Regions from separate parts of the Mesorhizobium sp. M1307 genome, predicted to be linked through region 1. Evidence: predicted binding sites of a transcription regulator. Region 1 holds the regulator's gene; each other region holds the start of a gene.

Region 1 (5,832 bases):
GATCCAGGGGTTGCCTAATTGCAGACCGACCATTCGCACCAGGAAATGCACCTGCGCAAAACCCATGACCACGCCGATCAGGCCTTCGGCGGAGCCGACCGACAGGTCGATATTGCGCATGACGATAACCAGCACCATTCCGGCGGCCATTATGGCCACGGCCGAAGTCTGCACCGACAGGTTCCAGAGATTGCGTGGCGTCAGGAAGGTCCGGCTGTCGAAGTCGAACGGATTGACGCCGAGCCGTACGCTAGAAATGACATGCAGGCCGACCCAGATGACCAGCAGCGCGCCGACCATGCCGAGCATGCGCGTGTCGAGTTCGGTTGCCTTGAGAAATCGGGCAACGATGCCGAGCTCGGATTCCCGTGCCCGGTCTGCCGTGTTGTCGACCGGCGTGTTGGACGTCGTGTCGGTCATGATGTTTCTCCCGCCGGGTTGCCGTCTGCCGCGGATGCCGGAAGCAGCCTAGAAGTTATCCGCCGGAAGCGGAAAAACAACTCTTGTTGAAAAAACGCCGCGGCGAGCGGCCGCGGCGTTCGGACTTCTCGGAAACGTCGGCTCAGTTGCAGACTGCAACAGTGCCAGCCGTCACGCCGGCGCAGACCTCTTCTTTCTTGATCCAGCCGGCGTCGATGACGACGTTGAGGTTGTCCTTGGTGATGGCGACCGGGGTCAGGAACAGCGACTTGACGGTATTGCCGCCGGGCGTGGTGAAATCCTTCACGCCGGCAATGTCGGTCATCTGCTTGCCGTCGGCCAGTTGCGAGGCGATCTCGGCGGCATTCTTGCCGAGCTCGCGCGCATCCTTCCACACCGACACGGTCTGTGTGCCGAGCGCGATGCGGTTCAGCGCGGCGTGGTCGCCGTCCTGGCCCGAAACCGGAACCGATCCGGCCAGCCCTTGCGCCGTCAGCGCGGCGACGACGCCGCCGGCAGTGCCGTCATTAGCGGCGACCACGGCATCGACCTTGTTGTCGTTGGCGGTCAGGAACTGTTCCATGTTCTTCTGAGCGTTGGCCGGCAGCCAGCCGTCGGTATAGGCCTCGCCGACATTCTTGATCTTGCCGCCGTCGATGGCCTCCTTCAGCACCTCCATCGAACCGGCAAACAGGAAATCGGCATTCGGATCGGAACCCGAACCCTTGATGAAGACGTAGTTGCCTTCCGGCTTCACCTTGAAGACTTCGCGGGCCTGCATGCGGCCGACTTCCTTGTTGTCGAAGGTCAGGTAAAAGACGTCCTTGTTCTCGATCAGCCGGTCGTAGCCGACAACCGGAATACCTTCGTCCAGCGCCTTTTGCACGGCCGGCCCGATGGCCGAGGCATCCTGCGCCAGGATGATCAGTGCGTTGGCGCCCTGCGAGATCAGGCTCTCGACGTCGGTGAGCTGCTTGCCGGGGTTGGACTGTGCGTCGGCGGAAATATACTTGTCGCCTGCGGCCTCGATGGCCGCCTTCATTGCGGCCTCGTCGGTCTTCCAGCGCTCTTCCTGGAAGTTCGACCAGGAAACGCCGATGACCTTGTCTTTAGCCTGCGCCACCGACGCCAGCGCCAGCGTCATGGCGACACCCGCCAGAATGGCGGTCGTGAATTTCTTCATCATATCCTCCCTGCGCCGCGTACGGCGTGATCAATTGGCTCAAAGACCAGCTTAGAAGCTCTAATTTTTTCGAGCCTCGAAAAAATACTGGCCCGATCTCCTGCTGCTGTCAACATCGATTCTGATGGATTTTGATGACTCTGCGAGTTTTTTCGAGCGTCGGAATAAACGATGACAGCGCCACCTGCATCTGACACTATTTGCCTGCATCCGACACTATTTGTCGGACATTACCGACGGCTTCCGGTTCATGAGCGGCCGCGGGCAACCGGGAGGAAAGCAAACCAATGTCGGTCGGAATCCGCCATGACGATTTGCGCCGGCGCAACCGGGCGATGGTGATCTCGGCGGTGCGCCGGGCCGGCCAGCCATCGCGTACTGAGATCGCAGCTACCACCGGCCTCAGTCATTCGACCATATCGGCGATCTCTTCCGACCTGATACGGGAAGGCATCCTCGCCGAGAGCAAGGCAAGTGAGCCCGTTTCGTTGAAACGCGGTCGTCCGCAGGTCGGCCTCGCCCTCAATCCGGAAGCGGCGGCGGTGCTGACCGTGGTGTTGTCGCTGAATTTCCTGTCGGCCGCCATTATCGACTATACGGGACAGGTGATCGCCGAGGAACAGCGCCGGCTGGACACGCTGACCATGCCGCGCGACGAGTTGATCCGTGAATGCATGGCCATCGTCCGGCGCCGGCTGCAGGATCCAGACCTTGACGTCCGCAGTGTCGCCCGCATCGCCCTGGCGATTCAGGGCATTACCGACTCCCCTGCACGCGCCATGCTGTGGTCGCCGATCACGCCGCAGACCGACATCGCCTTTGCCGACATGCTGGAGGACGAATTCGGCACCCCGGCAACGGTGGAGAACGACTGCAACATGATGGCGGTGGCTTTGCGCTGGCGCAATCTGGATCGCTATCGCGACGACTTCATCGCCATCCTGCTTTCGCATGGCATCGGCATGGGGCTGGTGCTGAAGGGCGAACTGTTCACCGGGACGCATTCCTCGGGCGGCGAATTTGGCCACATGATCCATCGTCCGGGCGGCGCGCTCTGCCGTTGCGGGCGGCGCGGCTGCATCGAGGCCTATGCCGGCAACTACGCCATCTGGCGCAACGCCAGGCAGATGAGCGAAGACAGCGAACCGGTCGCCGACGTCAGCGACGCCGACATGCGAGCACTGGCGGCCCGGGCGCGCGAGAAAGATGGGCCGGAACGCGAGGCCTACCGCAAGGCCGGCGAAGCGCTGGGTTTCGGTCTCGGCTCGCTGTTCGCGCTGATCGATCCGGCACCGGTCGCGATGGTCGGCGCCAGTGCCGCCGCCTTCGATCTGATCGAGCCGGCCTTGCGGAAGGCAATCGCCCAGACCGCCGGCGGCCAGCATTCAGGCTCGATCTCCTTCGATACAGAGCCGAACGAATTGCCGCTGATCCGCGAAGGCTGCGCGATGCGGGCGTTAAGCTTCGTCGACCAGGAGATTTTCGCGCCGGGCGCGCAAATGAGGCCCAGCGTCAGAAAGAACGTAGCCTGACCAGGCGGGTCAATCTTCCCTGATCGCATAGCCGGCACCGCGGATGGTGCGGATGACATCCGGCATCCGGCCGTTGTTGACGGCTTTGCGCAGCCGCCCGACATGCACGTCGACGGTGCGTTCGTCGATGTAGATTGTCTCGCCCCAGACATTATCGAGTAACTGGCTGCGCGAGAAGACACGGCCCGGATGCCGCATCATGAACTCGAGCAGCCGGAATTCGGTCGGCCCGAGCCTGATTTCGCTCTTCTTGCGATAGACCCTGTGCGATTCGCGATCGAGAACGATGTCGCCGACCTTCAGCACGCTGGACAGCACTTCCGGCTTGGCGCGCCGCAGCAGCGCCTTGACCCTGGCCATGAATTCCGGTGTCGAAAACGGTTTGACCAGATAGTCGTCGGCGCCGGTCGAAAGACCGCGCACCCGGTCGCTCTCCTCGCCGCGCGCGGTCAGCATGATGATCGGTAGCCGCTCGGTTTCGGGGCGCACCCGCAGCCGACGACAGAGCTCGATGCCGGAAACCGCTGGTATCATCCAGTCGAGCACCAAAAGGTCGGGCACATTCTCCTGCAAACGGATCTCGGCTTCGTCGCCGCGTGTCACCACCTCGACCTGGTAGCCTTCGGATTCGAGATTGTAGCGGAGCAGCACACCCAACGGCTCCTCGTCCTCCACCACCATTATGCGTGGTGCGATCATCGGCTGGGCACCCCCATCATGTCACCGGTGCGGACATTGTCGTTTCGTCCTGCTTCGGACGATTGACCGGCAATTGCTCGCCGGTCAGCACATAATACGCATTTTCGGCGATGTTGGTGACATGGTCGCCGATCCGCTCCAGATTCTTGGCGCAGAACAGCAGGTGCGTGCAAGCGGTGATGTTGCGCGGATCTTCCATCATGTAGGTCAACAGCTCGCGGAACACGGAGGTGTATTTGACGTCGATGCGCTCGTCGGCGGCACGCAGCTTGGCCAACGCGGCCGCATCGCCTGCAGCATATTCCTCGATGACACCCTGCACCTGGATGAGAACCAGCTGCGCCATCGCGTCGATGGAATGCGACAGGTCCCGCGGCGTGGCGCTGAGGCTGACCGCACTCACGCGCTTGGCGATATTCTTGGCAAGGTCGCCGATGCGTTCGAGGTCGCCCGCCATGCGGATCGCTCCGACCACATGGCGAAGATCGTGGGCCATCGGCTGGCGTTTGGCGATCAGGGTGATGGCGCGGTCGTCCAGTTCGCGTTGACGCGCATCCATGATGGCGTCGTCGGAAACGACGCGTTGCGCCAGCACGTTGTCGGAATTCAACAGGGCCTTGGTCGCCCCGCCGACCATCGAACCGGCGAGGTCGGCCATGTCGCGGATCAGCTTGCTGATCTGCTCGAGATCCTCGTCGAAAGAAGCGACTGTGTGTTCGCCCATGGTCCTGTCCTCATATGCATGATCGGAACGGCTCAGCCGAAGCGGCCAGTGATGTAGTCCTGCGTGCGCTTCTCGCGGGGTGACGTGAAGATCTTCTCGGTCCGGTCGAACTCGACCAGCTCACCCAGATACATGAAGGCGGTCTGGCGCGACACGCGCGCCGCTTGCTGCATGTTGTGGGTTACGATGACGATCGTGTAGTCGGCTTGCAACTCGTCGATCAGTTCCTCGATCTTGGCGGTCGACAACGGGTCGAGGGCCGAAGCCGGTTCGTCGAGCAGAATGACTTCCGGCTTCACGGCCACCGTGCGGGCGATACAGAGCCGCTGCTGCTGGCCGCCGGACAGGCTCAAGCCGCTGGCGTTGAGCTTGTCCTTGACCTCGCTCCACAGCGCGGCGCGCTTCAACGCCTGTTCGACGCGGCCGTCCATCTCGGACTTGCCGAGGTTCTCGTAGAGCCTGACGCCGAAGGCGATGTTCTCGTAGATCGACATCGGGAACGGCGTCGGCTTCTGGAACACCATGCCGATCTTGGTCCTGAGGAGGTTGAGATCCTGCGACCGGTCGAGAATGTTCTTGCCGTCGAGCAGCACCTGGCCCTCGGCCGTCTGTTTTGGGTAGAGCTCATAGATGCGGTTGAACACACGCAGCAGCGTCGATTTCCCGCAGCCGGAAGGGCCGATGAAGGCCGTGACACTGCGCTCAGGCAGCGACAGGCTGATGTCCTTCAGCGCCTTGCTCTGGCCGTAGTAGAAGTTGAGATTCTTGACCTCGATCTTCGTCTTCTCGGCGACCGTTTCGGCCATCGTCATGTCTGGGGACAACATCTGTGTCATCTGTCCTCTCTGCGTCCGGTAAGGCTGCGGGCGAGGATGCTCAAGCCCAGAACCGTCAGGGTGATTATGAGTGCGCCGGTCCACGCCAGTTGCTGCCATTCCTCGTAAGGGCTGAGAGCGAACTGGAAGATGGTCACCGGCAGGCTGGCCATCGGCGCGTTGATATTGCTGCTCCAGAACTGGTTGTTGAGCGCGGTGAAGAGCAGCGGCGCCGTCTCGCCGGAAATGCGTGCTATCGCCAGCAATATGCCGGTGACGATGCCGGACAATGCGGCGCGGTAGGCGACCGAACGGATCACCACCCAGCGTGGCGCGCCGATCGCGGCACCGGCTTCACGCAACGCGTTCGGCACCAGGTTGAGCATGTCTTCAGTGGTGCGCACGACCACCGGAATGACCAGGATGGCAAGCGCAACGGCGCCGGCAATGGCCGAGAAA
Region 2 (5,832 bases), on a different contig from region 1:
GGAATAGTGCACCGTTCGGCAGCAACCGCCACCAAAGCGTGAGGGATGATCGACCGCCCCCCAACCTGTCCGAGTTCAGGGGGCGATCAAACAGGTCGCCGTGCAGGGCTTTCCTGCCCTCAGCCCAGCAGTTCACACCCATAGTGGCGGACCACGTCGGGGAATGTCTTCATGTCCGGCATTCCTTCGCCGTCCGGAGGGATGCGCCTGTCTCCGGCAGGCACACTGGTCGCTTCTAAAAGCTCCTCGAACCCACCGGGCGTGAAGAGGAACAGCATCCGGGCCGGCCCACGCTTGACCGTATAGCGGTGCGGCACATCGCGTGGCCCAAAGAGAAACGAACCGGGTCCAGCCATAATCGCCTTACCGCCGATCTCGAACTCGATCTCGCCTTCCATCACCAGGAATGACTCGTCCTCGCGATGATGGACGTGCAGCGGCGCCTCACCTTCGCTCTCGAGGACTTCAACCAGCGTGAACTGGCCCGCCGTCTGGGCTGCTGTCGCCTTGATCACCGCCAGCGAGCCAAGCCACCAGCGCGCCTCTCCATCCAAGGCGTGACTGCAAAAGGCGTGGGGAATGCTCCTGCCAGCTCCGCCGCTAGCCACAGCCGCCACAGAATGGTAGCCGACCTTGATCGAGGCGGAATTCACCATCGAGCAATAGTTTTTGATGCCGGGCAGGGTGGACCAGACCTCGCCAGCCGACTTGGCGCTGTCAATGTCCGCCCATTCGAGTATCTCCGTCCAGCCTCCCTCGGATTTAAGGAGGCGACGATTGATGAAACCCTTGAGCTTCCGCACCTCGTCATTCACTTCATCTCTGGTCTGCAGGAACATCTGCTCGGTGAATCCGGGCTTCAATGCAAATTCGGTGATTTCAACGACATTCGTGTCCATGACTTCCTCCCTTTGCTACCTGACCTTTGTTTCGCCTCCCGCATTCTGTTCGCTCAAGACGTGCTCGTTCGGCCTTGGCCTTTGAGCCAGCAGAGCGCCATTTCTGTTGCCGTTTCGACTGCGAGGTCCACCGTCATGCCGCGTATCCGCATCGCGTTGAACGTCGGAAAGTCGAATAGAAAGCTGATTGCCTGCACGACATCATCGCCGGGACCGTCGTTGGCCAGGGCCTCGCGCACGAATCCGGCCACCATGTGTCGCAGGTATTCCTCCCATTCCCGCATGGCTGGAAGCTCGCGCTCGCGCAGGTCGCTTTCGAGATGCCGTCCGCCACGGTGGTAGAAGGCGAACAGCTCGTTGGCGACCCGGCGCAACCGTTCTTTAGGGTGCGTCGCCCCGCCGATTATCTCAGTCACCGATTCGGGCGACGGAGGACGCAGACGCTCCATCAGCACTTCGCCGCACGCCGGCACCAGGTCATCCAGAGTAGGAAAATGCTTGTAGACGGTGCCAACGGCGACATCGGCTTCCGTAGCGATGTCCTTCCAAGTCGTGCCAAAGATGCCGTTCTGGGTGTGCAGCTTGATTGTCGCGTCGAGAATGCGCTGCCTCGTCTTGGCGAAGGCGGCAGTCCGGGAACCCATGCTGTAGCGGCGAGGGGACATAGACGTCCACTTAAATAATTGAATGAACAATTCAATCATTTAATTTATCTGGAATCAATCCAGATTCGCAGGAGCCACTCGCTATTCCCCACTCGCTATTTCATTATTCACCCCATGAACCCGATCGAGCTTCTCGACTATGCCGGCGTCGCCGTCTTCGCGGCGACCGGTGCGCTGGCCGCCTCGCGCAAACAGCTCGACATTATCGGTTACCTGTTTCTGGCTAGCGTTGCCGGCATCGGGGGCGGAACGTTTCGCGACGTCATCCTCAACGTGCCCGTGTTCTGGGTGGGAAACCGCGACTATGTGCTAATCTGTGCAGCGGTGGCGGTCGTCGTCTTCTTCAGCGCACATCGTTTGGAGTCCCGCTACAAATTGCTGCTCTGGCTCGACGCCATAGGTCTTGCCGCATTTTCGGTGATGGGCGCGGCCAAGGGGCTGACGATCACCGGGTCACCTGCAGTTTCGATCGTCACCGGCATGCTCACCGCAACCCTTGGCGGCATTCTGCGCGATCTATTGACAGGCGAGCCTTCGGTGCTCCTGCGACCGGAGATCTACGTTACCGCAGCGCTTGCCGGCGCCGGCCTCTACACACTTGGCGATTTCGCCGGACTGCCGCCGCTTGCGTCGGGCCTGGCAGGTTTCATGGCGGCTTTCTGCGTACGCGGCGGCGCGCTGAAATTCGGCTGGGCCTTTCCGTCCTACAAAAGCAAGCCTGGCCGGCGTCCGGAAGATATTCCCTGATTTAAGGTGTCAGGCCGCAAACCGCTGCGCTTCTCCGCCATAATAATTGACGTAGCGGGCGCCGATCTCCTTGACCGGCATCACCACGAACACGTCGACCGTCGAGAATTCACGGTCGATGACGCAGCCGTCGCCGATGCGCGCGCCGACGCGCAGATAGCCCTTGACCAGCGGCGGCATCGCGGCGATCGCCGCCTTGGTATTGACGGCCTCGATCGGCATCAGATCCATGGAACAATAGCGCCCGGCGACGGCGCGCACGTCCCAGGATGAATTCGTCCGGCAGTGGTGGGCAAGATAGGTCAGCGCCTCCGCATGTGCCGCCGGCACGGTGCCGTGGAACGACGCGCAGCCGGTCATCACGCCGATGCCGTAATGGTTGATGTAGGCCCAGATGCCTTGCCACAGCGCCTCGATGGTGCGCTTCGAGCGGTATTCCGGCAGAACGCAGGAGCGGCCGAGCTCGAGGAAGCGCTGGCCGGGATGCCGCGCGATCAGCTTGGTCAGCTCGAATTCACCTTCGGAATAGAAGCCGCCGGCGGCCGCGGCAATCTCCTGCCGCAGCAGGCGGTAGGTGCCGACGATGCGGCGATGCTCGGGGCCGGAAAGCGAAGTATCGAAGACCAGCAGATGATCGCAGAGGGGATCGAAGCGATCGGCATCGCGGCGGTCCTGCATCTGGAACAGGTCCTTCCTGGCACCAAGCTCGTCGTAGAACACCCGGTAGCGCACTTCCTGCGCGGCAGCGATCTCGGCCTCGTTGCGGGCGAGCCGCACTTCGAGATTGCCGATGCGGCCGAGCGATGCGCCTTTTATGACGGCATCGGCGTTCCGGCCGACGAGCAAAGGCCCGCTGGCGTTCGGCCGAGCATCACATTCCGGCATGACTGTATGCACGAGTGATTCTCCTTCGAGCCATCCCTCTTGGCACGGGGATACGGTGTAGGTGCAACAGGATTGTGACAGTACCGTGATACGCCTCTGCGGGCAATACTTCGTCGGCTGGGTAATCTATCAACCGTCTATGTTGTGCCTCAGGCGGCCGCTTGCCCTTCGACCGCATGAACCAGGGCATCGGGGTCGAGCGGCTTGGTGACGAAGCCGCTGGCACCGTGAGCGAGCACGGCGTGGCGGGTCTTTTCCTGGCTGTCGGCCGACAGCACCATGATCGGCACCGGCGGCACCGCGGTCTCCTCCTCATGGCGGCGGATGGCGGCGATGGCGTCCAGACCGTCCATGACAGGCATGTGCAAGTCCATCAGCACCACGTCGTAGCGGTGCTTGTGGCCGGTGCTGATGACCGCCTCGACCGCGGCCTTGCCGTTGCCGACCACTTTCACGCGATGCCCGGCCTTCAGCAGCGTGGCGCGGGCCAGCATGGCGTTGATGTCGTTGTCCTCGGCGATCAGCACCGACAGGCCCTGCTGGCGGGCGCCAATGGCGTGCCCCGCCTGCGCGCCGCGCCTTTGCAGTTGCGGCTCGGCGATGACCGGTGCATGGCTGGTCAAAAGCACGCGCAGCAGTGTCTCGCCGCGCACCGGCCTCGCCAGGAAGGTGGCGTAACCGTTGGCACGGAACTCGCCAAGCATGCCGCGGTCGGTCGGCGCGATCAGCGTCACTGCCTCGCAATCGGCAAATCCGCTCTGGCGCAGGCGCCTGAGCAGCCTGCCGTCGCTTTGCTCCATGGCAGCATCGATCAGAAGCACGTCACAGCCCTCGGCGAAAGCGGTGGCCTGGGCGGCGGCGGTGGCCAGATCGACCGTGCCGCCATTGGCGCGAATGGTGCGGGCGAGGGCTTCGGCCTCGACCAGGTTCTTCGACACGATCACCGCATGCCGGCCCGACAGCGCGTCCTGGCGGATCTGCGGCGCCTCGACGGCGGAAATAGCGGGAATATCGAAGACGAATTCGGACCCCTGGCCAAGCCGGCTCGACACCGAGATAGCGCCGCCCATGGCGGTCACCAGGCGCTTGGAAATGGCGAGACCGAGGCCGGCACCGCCATGCGCACGGGTCGAGGTGCCGTCAGCCTGTTCGAAGTCCTCGAATATGCGCTCCATGTCCTCCTCGCGCAGGCCGGGGCCGGTGTCGGTGATGGTGAAGCGGATGCGGTCGGTGGTTTCGGTGCGGACGCGAGCGATGCTTGCCAGGACGCCGCCGCTGTCGGTGAACTTGACGGCGTTGCCGATGAGATTGAGCAGCACCTGCCTGACCCTGCCGGGGTCGGCGGTGATCAGCTGCGGCACGTCGGGTTCGACATGACAGCCGAGGCCGATATCCTTGGCAAAAGCCCGCGCCGCCAAAAGCTCGATGACATTGTCGGCGATCTCGCGCACCGACATTGGCTGCGGTTCGGGATCGAAGCGGCCGGCCTCGATCTTGGAGTAGTCGAGCAGGTCCTCGATCAGCGCCAGCAGCGCGCTGGCCGAGGTCGAGATGGCGCCGACATAGGTCCGCTGCTCGGGCGAAAGGCTGGTGTCGGCGAGAAGCCGGGCCATGCCCATGATGCCGTTCATCGGCGTGCGGATCTCGTGGCTGACGGTGGCGAGGAAGCGCGATTTGGCCTGGCTCGCATATTCGGCCCGCTCGCGGGCGGTGATCAGCGAGGATTCGGCGCGCTTGCGAGCGGTGATGTCGCGGGCGATGGCGCGATGCGAAACGGCGCCGCTGTCCTTGTCGCGCACCGACAGCTCGATCCAAGAGAACCAGCGTGGGCCGTCCGGCGTGCAAATGGCGACGTCGGTGGAACTCAGGCATTCATGGTCGGAAAACGCGGCGTCGGGGACGATGCCGACATCGATGCCTAGTTCGGCCAGGGTCTTGCCGGCAAGGTCGCGCTGGTCGGTTTCGACAAGGTCGGCGAAAACCTTGTTGGCGTAGACAATGTGGCCGTCGCGGTCACGATGGACGACGAGATCGCCGAGTGCATCGATCAGCCCGCGAAAGCGCTCCTCGCTCTCCTGCATCTCCCACATGCGGTCGGCCAGCGTCTCGATTTCGGCGCGGCTGCGGGCGGTCGTGGCATCGAGCAGGGCCACCGCGCGGCGCTCGGTGCGCCTGTTGCGCAGATGCATGGCGAGCCCGGCGATGGCTGTCGCCAAAAGGCCGATGGTGATGAAGATCGGCGCCCCGGTCAGATGCGAAAAGCCTGCCAGCACGACGATGGCGACGAGCGTCAGGAAGGGCAGGCCTTCGCGGTTGGAGGCCGGCAGTTCCGGCGCCAGCGGTGGCGCGGCGACAAGCTGCCGTCCTGGCGCCGCGGGGGCCGTCCCATCGGCCCGTTCGGCTGGTTCCGCCTCTCTGAAGCCGGGTTCCGCAATCATACGGAAATCCTGCCAGACAGAGCTTATCGAAGGTTGTGGTTGATCGCTCGAATTTTAGCGGTCGCGCTCTTTTTGTCCCTTGGGGGCTCACATATCCACCACCACGCGGCCGCGGATCTTACCCTCGACGATGTCATGCGCGGCGCCGATGATGCCGTCGAAGCCGATGCTCGTCGACAGGTTGGCAAGCTTTGCGTG
Region 3 (5,832 bases), on a different contig from region 1:
ACTCCTTGCGGGCGATCGCCTGGCGCAATTCATGCTCCATCACGCGCTTGTCGCGGGCCGCGGTGCCCATGGCCATCTCGAAAAACCGATAAGTGTCCCTGCCTTCGGTTTTGGCGCGATGGAGTGCCGTGTCGGCATGGCTGATCAGGCCGGCCTGGTCTTCGGCATCCAGCGGAAAGAAGGCGATGCCGATGCTGGCCGAGACGAGGCCGGAGCCGACCGAAACCCTGTTTTCCTCCCGGATCGCCGCCAGCAAGTCCTCGGCTATCCGGCCTGCGGCCAGGGGGTCGGGGAGGTTCGGAGCTATGATGGCAAATTCATCGCCGCCGAGACGCGCGAGCATCTGTCCGTGGCGCGGGATGCCGGAAATGCAGTGCGCCAGCTTCTGCAGCATAGCATCGCCGGCCCCGTGGCCATAGAGGTCGTTGACTTGCTTGAACCGGTCAAGGTCAAGCAGCAGGAGCGCCAGATGTCCATCCTTGCCGCCACGATCCATCGAGGCGAATTCTGCTTCCAGCCGGGAAGAAAAGCTCCGCCGATTGGCAAGCCCGGTAAGCGGATCGAAATGCGCGAGGCGGAGGATCTCTTGTTCTGCCTTCTTGCGCTCACGGATGTCGCGAACGGCAAGCACCGTATGAGGCCTGCCGCAGTAGGTGATTTTCCTGGCGATCAGCTCGACAGGAATTCTCGCCCCGTCGCTGCCCCTTAACTTCGCTTCCTGCGCCTGTTCGCCGAAGCCGGACATATCGGCTGCGCTCTGTCCGTCGAAAAGCTCGCCGAATTGCATCGTGTTCAGGGTGGCTGTCGCTGTTCCGGTCAGCTTCGCCATACTGTCATTGGCGCTGACGATGCGGGTGCCATCGCAAACGATCAGACCTTCCACCGCCGCATTGGCGAGATCGTGCATGCGATCGGCCTCGAGCTTCTGGCGGCGAAAGCGCAGGTCGATCCACAGCGCGGCACCCGATAGCACAAGGATTATCAGGCTGGCGACCGCTGCGGCAAAGGCCTGGGAAATGGGCTCGATGGAATGTTCGGATATTTCAATCGAGGAATCCGGAATGATCGACACCGCGGCCATCGCGATGAAATGCAAGCTGCAAATCGCCAGCGTCAAAAGCGCGGCGCCGCCGAAAGTCGCGAGCGCTGACGGACGGCGCAAGACGACAAGGAGCGCCAGTGCCGCGAGGGTCACGCCGGCCAGAAGCGATATCGCGACAAGGAGCAGGTTCCATACGACCCGGCCTTCGACCTCGAAAGCTGCCATGCCGATGTAGTGCATCGTCGCGATGGCGCCGCCCAGAATGGCGCCACCGACGAGGAAATGGTCGATGCCGCGGCGCAAGGTGGCGACCCACATCCCAAGCGCGGTCATGATAACGGCGGCGGCAAGCGAAAAGGCGGATAATCCCGGATTGTATGCGTTCGGTATTCCCGGCGTAAACGCGGTCATGGCGATGAAATGCGTCGCCCATATGCCGAACCCGGTCGAGGCCGCGGCGATCATCAGCCAGACAAGCCGGTTTCGCTCGGTCGATCGGCCGACATGCCTAAGGAGATTAACTGCTGAGAAACAAGAAATTCCACAGACGAGCGCGGCGAGCGCAACCAGTCTCAGGTCGTGCTGATTTACGATACAATTATAGACCGTCAGCATCCTGGTTCACTCGGTCTGCCAAAACTAACAGGAGAGATGTGACGGATTAGCTCTTGGAGATTTTAACGAATGGTTAACCCGCGGGCCATGAGGCGGGTCTTTTCGGGGGAAAACCGATGCCGCTGCGCCGACAAGGCGGTGATGTCGTTTCTGACGCCGCGCTTTCGGTAGCGAGTGCACTTTAGGAAGAAATGGTGTTCATTGATCCGCAACAAAACCGTTGTCCGATTGTCATCAGCGCCACATATTGGCTTTGCGGAGGTGCCCCCTTTCGCCAATGACAAACGGGAGATGAAACATGAAGTTCTTCGGCTTTGCGGCCGGTATCGCCGCCACCTTGACCCTGCTTTCCACCACCTCCGCCTTCGCCGTCACGCAGATCAGCTGGTGGCACGCCATGACCGGCGCCAACGCCGAGGTCGTCGCCAAGATCTCCAAGGATTTCAACGCCAGCCAGAGCGACTATGAGCTCGTTCCGGTGTTCAAGGGCACCTATCCGGAGACGCTGAATGCCGGCATCGCCGCTTTCCGCGCCGGCCAGGCGCCCGATATCCTCCAGGTGTTCGACGTCGGCACCGGCGTGATGATGGCGGCCGAGGGTGCGATAAAGCCGGTGGCCGATGTGATGACCGGCGCCGGGATGACTTTCGACAAGAGCCAGTATCTGCCCGGCATCGTAGGCTATTATTCGAAGCCGGACGGCACCATGCTATCGTTCCCCTACAACTCTTCCTCGCCCATCCTCTATTACAACAAGGACATCTTCCAGAAGGCAGGCCTCGACGTGAACAATCCGCCCAAGACGTGGAACGAGGTGTGGGAAGCTGCCAAGAAGATCAAGACGAGCGGCGCCGCCCCTTGCGGCTATACCTCGACCTGGCTGACCTGGATCCACCTGGAGAATTTCGCGGCGTGGAATGACGTGCCTTGGGCCACCCAGCAGAATGGCCTGGCCGGCGGTGATGTCGAACTCAAGATCAATGCGCCGATTTTCGTCAACCACTTCCAGGCGCTAGCTGACCTGGCCAAGGACGGCACGTTCAAATATGGCGGACGCACCTCCGAAGCCAAGCAGATATTCCTCGCCGGCGAATGCGGCATCTTCACCGAATCGTCGGGCGGCCTCGGCGATATCGTCAAGTCCGGCATGAACTATGGCATCGGCCAGCTTCCGTATGATACCGACGCCAAGGGCGCACCACAGAACACGACGCCGGGTGGTGCCAGCCTGTGGGTGTTCGGCAACAAGTCGGACGAGGAATACAAGGGCGTCGCGGCCTTCTTTGCCTATCTGTCCAAGACCGATGTGCAGGAATATCTGCACCAGAAGTCGGGATACCTGCCAGTGACGCTTGCGGCATACGAGGCGACTAAGAAATCAGGCTTCTATGACAAAAACCCCGGCCGCGAGACACCCATCCTGCAGATGACGGGCAAGGCGCCGACCGACAACTCGAAGGGCGTGCGCCTGCCGAATCTGCCGCAGGTGCGCGATATCCAGAACGAGGAGCTGGAGAAGATGCTGGCCGGCCAACAAACCGCTCAGCAGGCGCTCGACAATGCGGTCACGCGCGGCAACGCCGCGATCAAGGAAGCGCTGGAGAACTGACGGGATTATCTCGGTTAGTCGGTTGGAATATCGCCCGCGCGAGCTCGCGTGGGCGATACCTGGATAGCGAGGGAAATCAGCCTGTCTCCACGCGTCGTCTTTCCCAACAAGATCCTGCCCTACCTGCTGGTGGCGCCACAACTCGCCATCACCCTGGTTTTCTTTTACTGGCCGGCCGGTCAGGCGCTTTACCAGTCGATGCTCAGGCAAGACCCGTTCGGGCTGAGGAGCCGGTTTGTCTGGTTTGCCAATTTCCGGAAGGTGCTGGCCGATCCGGCCTACCTCAACTCGATCAAGGTCACAGTAGTGTTCTCTCTTGCGACCGCGATCGTTGCCATGGTTGTGGCCCTGGTGCTCGCGGTCATGGCCGAGAAGGCCGTGCGCGGCAAAGGCCTCTACCGCACACTGTTGATATGGCCTTACGCCGTGGCGCCGGCGATTGCCGGCATGCTTTGGCTTTTCCTGTTCAATCCCTCGATCGGCTCGTTGGCCTATTTGCTGAGAAGCCTCGGCATCGTATGGGACCCGCTGCTCAACGGCACCCACGCCATGATCCTGCTGGTGTCGGCTGCTGCCTGGAAGCAGATCAGCTACAACTTCCTGTTCTTCGTCGCCGGCCTGCAGGCGGTGCCGAAAACGCTGATCGAAGCGGCGGCCATGGACGGCGCCGGCGAAACCAAGCGCTTCTGGACCATCGTCTTCCCGCTGCTTGCGCCGACAACCTTTTTCCTGCTGGTCGTCAACACCGTCTATGCCCTGTTCGACACGTTCGGCATCGTTCATGCCGTCACCGGCGGCGGGCCGGGCAAGACGACCGAGACGCTGGTCTACAAGGTCTACAATGACGGCTTCGTCAATCTGATCCTGGGCGATTCGGCGGCGCAGTCGGTCATCCTGATGGCCATCGTCATTGCGCTCACAGCGATCCAGTTCCGCTATGTGGAACGCAAAGTCCATTACGGCTGAGGGCAGCGATGATCGGCCAGTCCCCGCTCCGCACCTTCATCGCCCATGCCGTGCTCATCCTCGGCATATTGATCGTGGCTTTTCCGATCTACTACACCTTCGTTGCCTCGACGCACACGCTGCAAACGATCCTCAGGCCGCCCCTGCCGCTCTTGCCCGGCGGCCAGCTATGGAACAATTACAGCGAGGCGCTGTTCGGCGGCATCGGTCGTATCGGCGGGGTCAGCGTCGGCAGGCTGCTCCTCAACACCACGATCATGGCGCTCGGCGTTGCGGTGGGAAAGATCTTCATCTCGATCCTGTCGGCCTACGCGATCGTGTTCTTTCGCTTTCCGCTGCGCATGACCTTCTTCTGGCTGATCTTCATCACCTTGATGCTTCCAGTCGAGGTGCGCATCCTGCCGACCTACAAGGTGATGGTCGATCTCGGCATGATCGACACCTATGCCGGCCTGATCGTCCCGCTGATCGCCTCGGCCACCGCAACGCTGCTGTTTCGCCAGTTCTTCATGACCATACCGGGCGAATTGGTCGAGGCGGCGCGTGTCGACGGTGCCGGGCCATGGCGCTTCTTTTTCGATATTCTGGTGCCGCTGTCGCGGACAAACATCGCCGCGCTGTTCGTGATCCTCTTCATCTATGGCTGGACGCAGTATCTTTGGCCGCTGCTCGTCACCAACAGCAACGACATGAACACCATCGTCATCGCGCTGAGAAAGATGGTTTCCTTCGCCGATGCCGACACCCAATGGCACCTCGTGATGGTCACGGCAATGCTGGCCATCGTGCCGCCGATCCTGGTGGTCGTGCTGATGCAACGCTGGTTCGTGCGCGGTCTGGTCGAATCCGAAAAGTGAGAAGCTGATGGCGACCGTGGATCTGAAGGATGTGAAGAAGGTCTATCCCGGCGGCATCGAAGCCGTGAAGGGCGTTTCCATCGCCATTCCCGACAAGGAGCTTTGCGTGCTGGTCGGCCCCTCTGGCTGCGGCAAGTCCACGCTGCTGAGGATGATCGCCGGGTTGGAGACCATTTCGGCCGGGATAGTCGCCATCGACGGCAAGGTGGTCAACGCCATTGGCCCGACCGAGCGCGACATCGCCATGGTGTTCCAGAATTACGCGCTCTACCCACATATGAAGGTCTATGACAACATGGCCTATGGCCTGCGCAACCGCGGCACGCCGAAGGACGAGATCGACAGCAGGGTGCGTTCGACCGCCAAGGTGCTGGAGCTTTCGGCGCTTCTCGACCGGCGCCCGCGCGAGCTTTCCGGCGGCCAGCGCCAGCGTGTCGCCATGGGCCGTGCCATCGTGCGCGACCCGAAAGTCTTCCTGTTCGACGAGCCCTTGTCCAACCTCGATGCGAAATTGCGCGGGCAGATGCGCGTCGAGATCAAGAATTTGCAGCGCTCGCTTGGCGTCACCTCGGTTTATGTCACGCACGACCAACTTGAGGCGATGACGCTGGCCGACATCCTCGTCGTCATGAACGCCGGCCTGGTCGAGCAGACCGGCGCGCCGCTTGATGTGTACGAGAAACCGGCCTCGACCTTCGTCGCTTCGTTCATAGGCGCACCGCCGATGAATCTGCTGGCGCTCA

Evidence for each region. Region 1 encodes PhoB, which activates phosphate uptake and scavenging genes when phosphate is short. Its sites were predicted from a motif close to TGTCATNNANCTGTCAT; they were not measured.
Region 2: olsB (l-ornithine N(alpha)-acyltransferase) is a predicted target of PhoB. The motif match lies at 3,260-3,276, and genes of this name have one in related genera.
Region 3: ugpB (sn-glycerol-3-phosphate ABC transporter substrate-binding protein UgpB) is a predicted target of PhoB. The motif match lies at 1,876-1,892, and genes of this name have one in related genera.

What each region holds. Positions count from the first base shown of each region.
Region 1 is NZ_JAMYLR010000044.1:28,237-34,068, reverse strand. It holds gene NKH16_RS29275 (sugar ABC transporter permease) at 1-420, opposite strand, end outside; gene xylF (D-xylose ABC transporter substrate-binding protein) at 563-1,603, opposite strand; gene NKH16_RS29265 (ROK family protein) at 1,891-3,135, shown strand; gene phoB (phosphate regulon transcriptional regulator PhoB) at 3,145-3,834, opposite strand; gene phoU (phosphate signaling complex protein PhoU) at 3,851-4,558, opposite strand; gene pstB (phosphate ABC transporter ATP-binding protein PstB) at 4,591-5,394, opposite strand; gene pstA (phosphate ABC transporter permease PstA) at 5,391-5,832, opposite strand, start outside.
Region 2 is NZ_JAMYLR010000002.1:295,995-301,826, reverse strand. It holds gene NKH16_RS05560 (cupin domain-containing protein) at 120-899, opposite strand; gene NKH16_RS05555 (TetR/AcrR family transcriptional regulator) at 953-1,603, opposite strand; gene NKH16_RS05550 (trimeric intracellular cation channel family protein) at 1,679-2,311, shown strand; gene olsB (l-ornithine N(alpha)-acyltransferase) at 2,321-3,196, opposite strand; gene NKH16_RS05540 (hybrid sensor histidine kinase/response regulator) at 3,346-5,634, opposite strand; gene acuI (acrylyl-CoA reductase (NADPH)) at 5,722-5,832, opposite strand, start outside.
Region 3 is NZ_JAMYLR010000005.1:198,495-204,326, reverse strand. It holds gene NKH16_RS09385 (bifunctional diguanylate cyclase/phosphodiesterase) at 1-1,657, opposite strand, end outside; gene ugpB (sn-glycerol-3-phosphate ABC transporter substrate-binding protein UgpB) at 1,956-3,266, shown strand; gene ugpA (sn-glycerol-3-phosphate ABC transporter permease UgpA) at 3,348-4,232, shown strand; gene ugpE (sn-glycerol-3-phosphate ABC transporter permease UgpE) at 4,241-5,089, shown strand; gene ugpC (sn-glycerol-3-phosphate ABC transporter ATP-binding protein UgpC) at 5,097-5,832, shown strand, end outside.